Regions from separate parts of the Embleya sp. NPDC005575 genome, predicted to be linked through region 3. Evidence: riboswitches for the same ligand, from Rfam matches in the RefSeq annotation. Region 3 holds a riboswitch; each other region holds the start of a gene.

Region 1 (3,200 bases), on a different contig from region 3:
CGCGCCGCAGGAGACCGCGCCGCGCGAGCAGTTCGTGCAGACCGTGGCGCGCGAGGTGCGCTGGGCCGGGCTGTTGCGCCAGGTCACCATCCAAAGCTTCGACTGGGGTGCGCTCAAGCGCATGCGGCAGGTCGAACCGCGCTTGCCGCTGGTCGCGTTGACCAACTACGACTTCCTCCAGGTCGGCAAGCCCGGCGCCTCGCCCTGGCTGGGCGGCCTGGACATCGACGATTTCGGCGGTGACCCGCTGCGCGCGATCGCCTCGTTCGGCGCCACGACCTTCTCGCCCGTGCACGGCTTCCCGCAGGACGGCAAGGTCACCGACCCGAACTACCGCCCGTACGTGACCCGGGAAATGGTCGCCCGGGCGCATGCGATGGGCATCGAGGTCGTGCCGTGGACCATCGACGACCCGGCGACCATGGCCAAGCTGATGGACGACGGAGTGGACGGCCTGATCACCGATTACCCCGACCGGCTGCGGGAGTTGATGGCCGCGCGCGGACTGCCGCTGCCCAAGCGGTATCCGGCACGCGGCTGATCGACCCGATCCGCGGGGACTTCGGCGTGTGCCGCAGGGTGGGGACGCGAAAAAGGGCCGGGCCCGTCGACGCGTGGTCGACGGGCCCGGCCCTGGTACGGCTACCGCATGGTGGCTATCACCGTGCGGTTACTGCCTGATGACGCTCGGATCAGATGTTGACGCCGTGCGCGCGCAGGTAGGTGAGGGGGTTGATGCCGCTGCCGTAGTTCGGGGTGGTGCGGATTTCGAAGTGCAGGTGCGGGCCGGTCACGTTGCCGGTCGCACCGGAGAGGCCGATCTGCTGACCGGTGCTCACCGTGGCGCCGGCGCGAACGCCGATGCTGGACAGGTGCGCGTACTGCGAGTACTTGCCGTCCGCGTGCTTGATCACGATCTCGTTGCCGTAGGCGCCACCGTTGCCGGCGCTGACCACGGTGCCCGAGGTGATCGCCTTCACCGGGGTGCCGGTGCCGACCACGAAGTCCTGGCCGGTGTGGCTGCCGCTGGACCACAGCTTGCCGCCGGTGCCGAACGCGGTGCCCAGTGCGCCGTTCACAGGAGCGACGTAACCGGACGAGTTGACCGAGGTGCTGCCGGCCTTGGCCGAAGACACCTTGGCCGCGACGGGAGCCTTCTCCTTGACCGCGGTCTTCGGCGCGACCTTCACCGACACCGAGGGCTTGGTCTCGGCCACGGTCTCGGTCTTGGGCGCGGCCTTCGGCGCGGCCTCGACCTTGGTGGCGGTGGTGGTGGCGGCCGCGGCCTTGCCGGAGAGCGAGAGCTTCTGGCCGACCTTGATCAGGTTCGGGTTGCTGCCGATCACGCCGCGGTTGTCGGCGTACAGCTTGTGCCAGCCACCGGCGACGTCCTTGTCGGCAGCGATCTTGGACAGGCTGTCACCCTTGACCACGGAGTACGAGGTGGTGGTCGACGCGGGCTTCGCGGCGGCCGGGACGACCTCGATCTTCGGCGCGGTGGGGGCGGTCGCGGCCGGCTTCTCGGCGACCTTGGGGGCGACCTTGACCGAAGTCGCGGCCGAGTCGGACGACTTGGTGCTCGGCGAGACGGCGGCCTTGGGGCCGCCCTTGGTCAGACCCGCCGGGCCGGAGGTGTTCGGCCAAGCGCCGGGGCCCTGCACGGCGAGGACCTTCTCCGCGATGGCGATCTGCTGGTCCTTGGTGGCGAGGTCGGCGCGCGGGGCGTACTGCTGACCGCCGAACTCGTTCCAGGTGCTCTGAGTGAACTGCAGGCCACCGTAGAAACCGTTGCCGGTGTTGATGTGCCAGTTGCCCGAGCTCTCGCCCATGGCGACCTTGTCCCAGGTGGAGACGGAGGCGGCGTTGGCGGTCGCGAGACCGGTGATGAGCGGGGCGGCGACGATGGCGCCGGCCATGCCGAGGGTCAGCGCGAGACGCGTCTTCTTGGGCATGCGGGCAGGGGTGATGAACGACTGCACGAAGATTTTTCCTTCTCCCACGCCTACGAAGTGAGCTGTCGGATTCGGGCTGGAGAGTCTCGCCCGGCCGTGTTCGACCCTTGGATGTAAGGGACGGGCACGGCTTCACCCCAAGCCGTCCGAATGGGCGTCTGTGTCACAGACGCCCGGGACGGCATTCCACTTGGTTCCCCCGCTCCTGCCTTTCGGGTTTCGTACCGTGGCCTCGCTCCGGCGGCAGGATTCGGCGAACCGGGAGACCATTTCGCCAAGCACCGGACTGGTGTGGCGAAGCACCAAACTACGCACACCCCCGGCGTGGAACCAAACATCACGATTCGCCAAAACCGAAAATTCAGGTCGGAAGGGTGGAATATCGGGACCTAAAGTCCCGATCGCCATACGCATTGTGCCCGAATTGCTTACTCACCGTCGCTGCATAATCGCTCCGGGTGAGAATCCGGAAAACTCGGTTTACGGTGCGTACGAGGTCCTGACCTTCGGTATGCGAGATGTGACGTGCGTCATGCGCCCGGAAATGAAATGTCCGAATTACCCCTATATGACCCTCCGTTCATCGGCCCGGATCCGGGATGCACCGGCGCCGAATCCGGCCTGGAATCCGGGCGGGGCCTGGAATCCGGGCCGGTTCGCGGTGTCGGGCGTTCGAGGGATGCGCGCATGACGAAGGCGCGTGCGGTTGCGATGTCGGCTTCGACGCGATGGCCCGGTCCGGCGCGGTCAGGCCGATTCATCGAGGCCAGGTGTGCGGCGTAGCCGCCGGAGGTGGTGACGATCCGGCCGGGCAGCCGGTCGCCCAGCCGGCGGGCGCGCGGATGCGCCTCGGCGCCGGCCACGTCCTCGGCCAGGGTCCACTCGCTCGCGCCTGCCCGATCGCACAGGTCGGCCATCCGGGCCAGGTCGCGGCGCACCGCGTCCGACGCGCCGTCGTCACCGAACAACAACAGCGTGCCACCGTGCGTGCGCAGGCCCAGGTGGGCGAAGTCCTCGACCGCGCCGATACAGCGCCGGTCCAAAAATTCCAGCGGGGACGATGCCGGCGGCGAGTGTGTCGGCGACCGCACGGCCGGCGTGTGCCAGGCCGGGGAAGTACGCGGTGCCGGTGCCGGCGCCGGCGCCGGTGCCGATGTCGGCGGGCGCGGGCACAAGGCCATGGTGATCTCGGTGATCACCGCGAGGGTGCCCTCCGAGCCGGTGAGCAGCCGCGTCAGGTCGTAGCCG
Region 2 (3,200 bases), on a different contig from region 3:
CGCATCCCGTGGGCGAGATCCTGCCGCCGGGACGGATGCCGGCCGGTGCCTGCGACACGTGGCCACGATGTAGGGCCGGAGTGGTCGCCCCGCCGCTGATCATCGGCGGCGCGCCGGGCCTGTCCACCTCGGAGCCGACCATGCTGCTCGGTCCTCGGCGGCGCCGGCGTGGTGCCGTTCGACACCGTCACCGGCCACACCGGAGCCGCTCGGCCCGAACCTGCCGGCGAACCCGCCGGGGCCGCCCACGAGCAGCCCGCACAGACCGCGAAGGCGCCCGCCCGCGCCCGACCGTCACCCATCCGGGCCGGCAACGCGGTTCGGTCGCGGGCCACTTGACCCGACGTTTCCCGAACACGGGCGTAGGCCCCGCCGAAGTACTCGGCGGGGCCTACGTGGTGACGGTGGATCAGATGGAGAGCTGGGTGCCCACGCCGATCAGGTTCGGGTTGCTCCCGATGACGCCCGCGTTGGCGGCATACAGGGCCTTGTAGCCACCCTTGACACCGAGCTTGGCGGCGACTCCGGACAGCGTGTCACCGGCCTTGACGGTGTAGGTGCCGGAGCCCGACGCCTGCTTGGTCGCGGCCTGCTTGGTCGCGGCCTGCTTGGTCGCGGCCTGCTTCGGTGCGGCCTGCTTCGGTGCGGCCTGCTTCGGCTGCGCCTGGACCTTCGGCGCGTTGCCGGCGGAGGTCTTCGGCGCGTTCTCGGTCACGGGCTTGGCCTCGGCCTTGGGCGCGGCCTTCGGCTCGACCTTGCTCTTGGTCTTGCCGGTGGTCGACGAGTCGGCCGTGGCGGAGGCGTTCCCGCCCTTGCCCAGACCGGCCTTCTGCGAGCAGACCGGCCACGCGCCCGGACCCTGGCTCGCCAGGACCCGCTCGGCGACCGCGATCTGCTGGTCCTTGGTGGCCTGTTGGGCGCTGGGGGCGTACTGGCTGCCGCCGAACGCGTTCCAGGTACTCGGGGTGAACTGCAGACCGCCGGAGAAACCGTTGCCCGTGTTGATGCCCCAGTTCCCGGTGCTCTCGCACTGGGCGACCGCGTCCCACGTGGACGAGGACGCGGCGTTCGCGCTGCCCGCCATGCCCACCAGGGGAAGGACGAGACCCGCACCGGCGGCGACGGCGATGCCGGCGCGACGGCCACGAGAGAGCGAGCGAACGGGAGCGGTGATGGCACGGAAGGTCATTGATTACCTCGTCGGGCGCCTACGAAGTTAGCTGTCGGGTTCGGACGATTGGCCCGGCCTCGCCTGGAACAGGCATGGCTTCACCCCAGACATCGACAAGGCCGATGTCGGCACTTACTTGGTTCCCCCGCTCCTGCCGCCAGTCGATATCGACTGCTTCCCTCGGACGGCGGCAGGATTCGGCGTACCGCCCGGGGAGTCCGCTTGTGCGAACAACCACGAAGCTACGCACCGCTCCGCCGGGATGGCAACCATTTCGGGCGATTTGTGAGGTGCCCCATAGGGGGGAATTGCACCTATTTACCCGATATGTCGCTGTCCTTGCAGGTCACGGTGCCGGCGTCCACGGTGCGCGGCCGCGTGGTCACCCGTGCGTCAGCGACGAGCTATTCCGTCGCGGGCAGCTCCACAGGTACGACTACCCGCTCCTCGTCCCAGAGGAACGTCGCACCGCCGGTCGCGAAATTGGCGACATCGGCCACCGTGGCCCGCCCCTCCGGCGAATCCAGGGTCGCTTCGATACCCGCGCGAGTCGGTGCGTACAGCCCGACCACCAGGTAATAGGGCGGCTGCGCACCGGACGGATCCGGTTCGCACTTGCCGATGGTCCAGCCGGTCAGCCCGGGCATGGTGCGGGCGAGCGGCACGTGCTTCTCCCAGTAATAGGAGTCGAACTCCGCCGGATCCTCGGGGTGGCCATAGAGCACGGTCAGCTTGTACACGCCGACTCCTCACGATCGTGTGGTGGATGTGTGTCCTGCGAGTGGTGCCCTGTGCGGCCGGCGGGTGGTGCCCGGACAGGCCCTAGCGGACGGTGATGCGCTTGAACGCCCGCGCCTGGTCGGTGATGGCCACCTCGGTCGGCAGCCGTTCCATACTGGAGGCGCCGAAGAAGCCCACCACGCCGGTGGTGTGGGCCAGCACGTACGCGGCGTCCTCGGGTTCGGCGATCGGCCCGCCGTGGCACAGCACCAGTACGTCCGGGTTCACCTCCGCCGCCGCGTCGCGCATTTGCTGCACCCGCTCCACCGCTTGGTCGAGCGAGACCGCGGTGGTCGCGCCGATGCTGCCCTTGGTGGTCAGCCCCAGGTGCGGGACCAGGATGTCGGCGCCCGCCGCGGTCATCGCGCGGGCCTGCTCGGCGTCGAAGACGTAGGGAGCGGTGAGCAGACCGCGCTCGGCAGCCAGCCGGATCATCTCCACCTCCAGGTTGTAGCCCATCCCGGTCTCCTCCAGGTTCTGCCGGAAGACGCCGTCGAACAGGCCGACCGTGGGGAAGTTCTGCACACCCGCGAAGCCCATCGCGGCGAGCTGGTCCAGGAAGTGCGGCATGATCCGAAACGGATCGGTGCCGCACACGCCCGCCAGTACCGGGGTGCGCCGGACCACGGGCAACACCTCGCCCGCCATGTCGACCACGATCGCGTTGGCGTCGCCGTAGGGCAGCAGCCCGGCGAGCGAACCCCGGCCGGCCATTCGGTAGCGGCCCGAGTTGTAGATGATGATCAGGTCCACGCCGCCGGCCTCGGCGCACTTGGCCGACAGTCCCGTGCCCGCGCCCGCGCCGATCACGACGCCGCCCTGCTCGACCGTCCTGTGCAGTCGGCCCCGCGCCTCGCGTCCGTTCATCTCAGTCCACACGTCCCTTCATGATCATTTCGTGCAGTCGATCCGCAGCCGCCGTGGCGAACTTCGGATCGTTGATGTCCGTCGCCGCCTCGTGCAACTCGACGGAGCTACCCGCGAGTTGAGTCCGCAGTTCGTCAAACAGCGCCTTGTCGGCGACGGAATCGTAGAAGGGCGCGCCCTCGACGTCGATCGCCGAGACCCCGTGCAGTGGCAGGTAGAGGGCGGTGGGACCGGTCGCGGCAACCAGCTTGGCGGCGATCCGCCGACCCAGCTCGGCGTTCTCCGCGGGTGTGGTGCGCATCAGCGTCACCGTCGGGTTGTGCACGTACAGCTGCCGCTCCTCGAACCGCGCGGGCACGGTGTCGCGCGGGCCGAAGTTGAC
Region 3 (3,200 bases):
CAAGCAGGTGCCCGAATCGGTCGCGCGCCCCCTCTTCTATTACGAGGAGAACGTCGAGGGTCTGCGCACCCTGCTGGCGGCCATGGTCGCGGCCGACGTCACCCGCATCGTGTTCTCCTCCAGCGCCGCCGTGTACGGCATGCCCGACGTCGACCTCGTCGACGAGGACACCCCGTGCCTGCCGATCAACCCGTACGGCGAGAGCAAGCTCGTCGGCGAGTGGATGATCAAGGCCACGGCGCGCGCACACGGGATCTCGTACGCCTCGTTGCGCTACTTCAACGTCGCGGGCGCGGGCGCGCCGGAGCTCGCGGACAAGGGCGTGTTCAACCTCGTGCCGATGGTGCTGGAGAAGTTGACGGCGCATCAGGCGCCGGTGATCTTCGGGGACGACTACGACACGCCGGACGGCACGTGCGTGCGCGACTTCATCCATGTGGTGGATCTGGCCGAGGCGCACGTGGCCGCCACCCGTCGGCTCGCGACCGACCCGGACGCGCATCTGGTGCTGAACGTGGGTCGCGGCGAGGGCACATCGGTGCGCGAGATGGTGGAACTCATCGCCGAGGTCACCGGTTTGCGCGACCTCGCACCGGAGCGCCACCCGCGGCGCGCGGGCGACCCGGCCCGGGTGGTCGCGAGCGCCGACCTGATCACCACCGAGTTGGGCTGGAAGGCCCGACTCGGCACGCCGGACATGGTGCGGAGCGCCTGGGCCGGTTGGCAGACGCCGCGCGGCTGAGACGGCGGAGCGTGGTGCGCCGCGCCGGTGGGTCGTCGGCCCTCGGCGCGGCGGGCCGTGGTCGCTCAGAACGAGGTCGACGAGCCTGAAGTCGCCTGCAATGTATCGATATGCGGCAAATTGCCTGTGGGGTGAATCACGTCGGCCGCGAGTGCGGGCGACCGTCCGGATGGGCATGGGCGCCCTCGCGCGACGCTACGCGCGATGTCGATGTGACGAGCGGGGCGTAGGTGATCGTTTCCGGACGATCCGGATACACGGCAACCGGGAGCCCCTGTCACGCATTTCCGACGGATTCACCACGGAACGCCAACTACGGTCCTTTCCGTAAGGGATCATCTACATTGCGCTCATCCGCAAATCGGATATTCGACGTCTATCCGGCACGGACTTGTGATCTTCGTCTGGGCCTGCTTAGCGTTCGATCCGTCCGTATCCCACACGGACCCCGATCGCCGGTACGCCGAATCCTGTCGCCGGCCGTTCGGGAGGCTGACGAGCACCACACGACAGGAGCGGGGGAACCACAGGTGAACCGCCGTGAACGGCCCCGATCGAGACGATCGGGCGCCGCGAACGGCTTGGGGTGAAGCCACGTCCTTCGGGATGTGGCCGGGCTATCGATCTCCGGCCCGAATCCGACAGCTCACCTCGTAGGCGTGGGAGAGGATCCAGCCATGCTGTCCGGAACCGGGCGTCATCGCCGTCGCAGCACCAGTAGGACCACGCGTCTGATCGCCGCGGCGGGTGTCGCCGGAGTCGGCGTCGCCATGCCGATCATCGGCGCGGGCACGGCCCAGGCCGCCTCCGTGAGCACCTGGGACAAGGTCGCCATGTGCGAGAGCACGGGCAACTGGCAGATCAACACCGGCAATGGCTTCTACGGCGGCCTGCAGTTCACCCAGAGCACCTGGAACGAGTTCGGCGGCACGCAGTACGCCGCGCGGGCCGACCTGGCGACCAAGGGCCAGCAGATCACGATCGCCGAGAAGGTGCTCAAGAGCCAGGGCCCCGGTGCCTGGCCGGTGTGCTCGATCAAGGCGGGCCTGACCCGAGGCGGCGCGGCCGCCGACGTCGACACCGGCTCCTCGGCCGGCAAGACCGCGCCGAAGACGGCGCCCAAGACCGAGACTCCCAAGGCCGCGACCCCGAAGAAGACGGTCGCCACGCCCAAGATCGAGGTCAAGTCCGAGGCTCCCAAGTCCGAGGCTCCCAAGGCCGAGACGCCGAAGACCGAGCCGGTCGCCAAGGCGGACTCCGCCGCCACGTCGTCCTACGTAGTGGTCGCCGGCGACACGCTCTCCAAGATCGCCGGCGCCGCGCACGTGCCCGGCGGTTGGCCGAAGCTGTACGAGGCCAACAAGAGCGTCGTCGGCGAGAACCCCGACCTGATCTTCCCGGGCCAAAAGCTCGCGGTCGACGGCAAGGTCGCGCCGACCACCGCCAAGACCGAGGCCGCGCCCAAGGTCGAGGTGCAGAAGCCGGAGACCCCCAAGGCCGCGCCGAAGACGGAGACCAAGCCGGCCGCGCCCAAGACCTCGGTCAAGACCGAGGCCGCCAAGTCCGATTCCAAGCCCGCCGCGAGCACCGAGAAGGCGTCCGGCTCGTACGTCGCCCCGGTCTCCGGCGCCACGCTCACCGCGAGCTTCGGCTCCGGCGGCTCGCGTTGGTCCAGCGGCAGCCACACCGGCCAGGACTTCGCGGTCTCCACCGGCACCACGGTGCGCGCGGTCACCTCGGGCACCGTCGTGTCGGCCGGCTGGGGCGGCGCGTACGGCAACGAGGTCGTCATCCGGCACGCGGACGGCAAGTACACCCAGTACGCGCACCTTTCCTCGATCTCGGTCAAGGCCGGGATGAAGGTGCAGACCGGCCAGAAGATCGCGCTCTCCGGCGCGACCGGCAACGTGACCGGCCCGCACCTGCACTTCGAGGTCCGCACCACGCCGAACTACGGTTCTGCGGTCAACCCGATGACGTGGCTGCGCAGCCACGGCGTGAGCGTCTGATCCACCGCACTCCCGCGCCGTCCGGCGGGCGTTCCCTTCGGGGAGCGCCCGCCGTTCGCATGTCCGGGCGTTCCTCGCAGCCGGCCGAATCGTGTCGTCACGGCGGCCATGTGGTGCGCCGAGCGCCGGCGGGACGGCGGCGCGGTGCGCACCACGCGGTCAGGACGGCCATGCGGTGCGCAGCGTGCCGTCCGGCCCGAGCCACAGGGCGACCGGCCGCCCGGCGCCGTCCATCGCACCGGTGGGGCCGACCGCGACCGGGTACTCGTCCAGCACGATCGGCGGGCCGGCCGGGCCGACCACGACCGGGCGGCCCTCGGCGTCCCGGGTGCAGACGGCCGTCGTGTCGTCCGGCCGGGGCAGCGGGTACAGCGCCTCGTGGCCCGCCCCCGCGCTGCGCGCGCCCCCCGGCGCCCAGGCACCGGGCCCGACTTCGACCGCAGTCGCGA

What was found. A riboswitch is a leader RNA that binds a small molecule or an ion and turns the genes downstream of it on or off. The one in region 3 is predicted to bind cyclic di-AMP.
Region 1: another riboswitch for cyclic di-AMP. It lies ahead of ABZS54_RS30800 (transglycosylase family protein); the one in region 3 lies ahead of ABZS54_RS12770 (transglycosylase family protein).
Region 2: another riboswitch for cyclic di-AMP. It lies ahead of ABZS54_RS11480 (transglycosylase family protein); the one in region 3 lies ahead of ABZS54_RS12770 (transglycosylase family protein).

The regions. Positions count from the first base shown of each region.
Region 1 covers NZ_JBEXCV010000119.1:18,560-21,759, reverse strand. Annotated here, with positions in the region: gene ABZS54_RS30805 (glycerophosphodiester phosphodiesterase family protein) at 1-541, shown strand, start outside; gene ABZS54_RS30800 (transglycosylase family protein) at 693-1,952, opposite strand; cyclic di-AMP (ydaO/yuaA leader) riboswitch at 1,985-2,218, opposite strand; gene ABZS54_RS30795 (FAD-linked oxidase C-terminal domain-containing protein) at 2,483-3,200, opposite strand, start outside.
Region 2 covers NZ_JBEXCV010000025.1:14,060-17,259, forward strand. Annotated here, with positions in the region: gene ABZS54_RS11475 (hypothetical protein) at 1-142, opposite strand, end outside; gene ABZS54_RS11480 (transglycosylase family protein) at 410-1,189, opposite strand; cyclic di-AMP (ydaO/yuaA leader) riboswitch at 1,190-1,379, opposite strand; gene ABZS54_RS11485 (EthD family reductase) at 1,576-1,911, opposite strand; gene ABZS54_RS11490 (phosphoenolpyruvate hydrolase family protein) at 1,994-2,818, opposite strand; gene ABZS54_RS11495 (Tm-1-like ATP-binding domain-containing protein) at 2,820-3,200, opposite strand, start outside.
Region 3 covers NZ_JBEXCV010000028.1:68,546-71,745, forward strand. Annotated here, with positions in the region: gene galE (UDP-glucose 4-epimerase GalE) at 1-742, shown strand, start outside; cyclic di-AMP (ydaO/yuaA leader) riboswitch at 1,194-1,415, shown strand; gene ABZS54_RS12770 (transglycosylase family protein) at 1,420-2,751, shown strand; partial or broken gene ABZS54_RS12775 (hypothetical protein) at 2,911-3,200, opposite strand, start outside.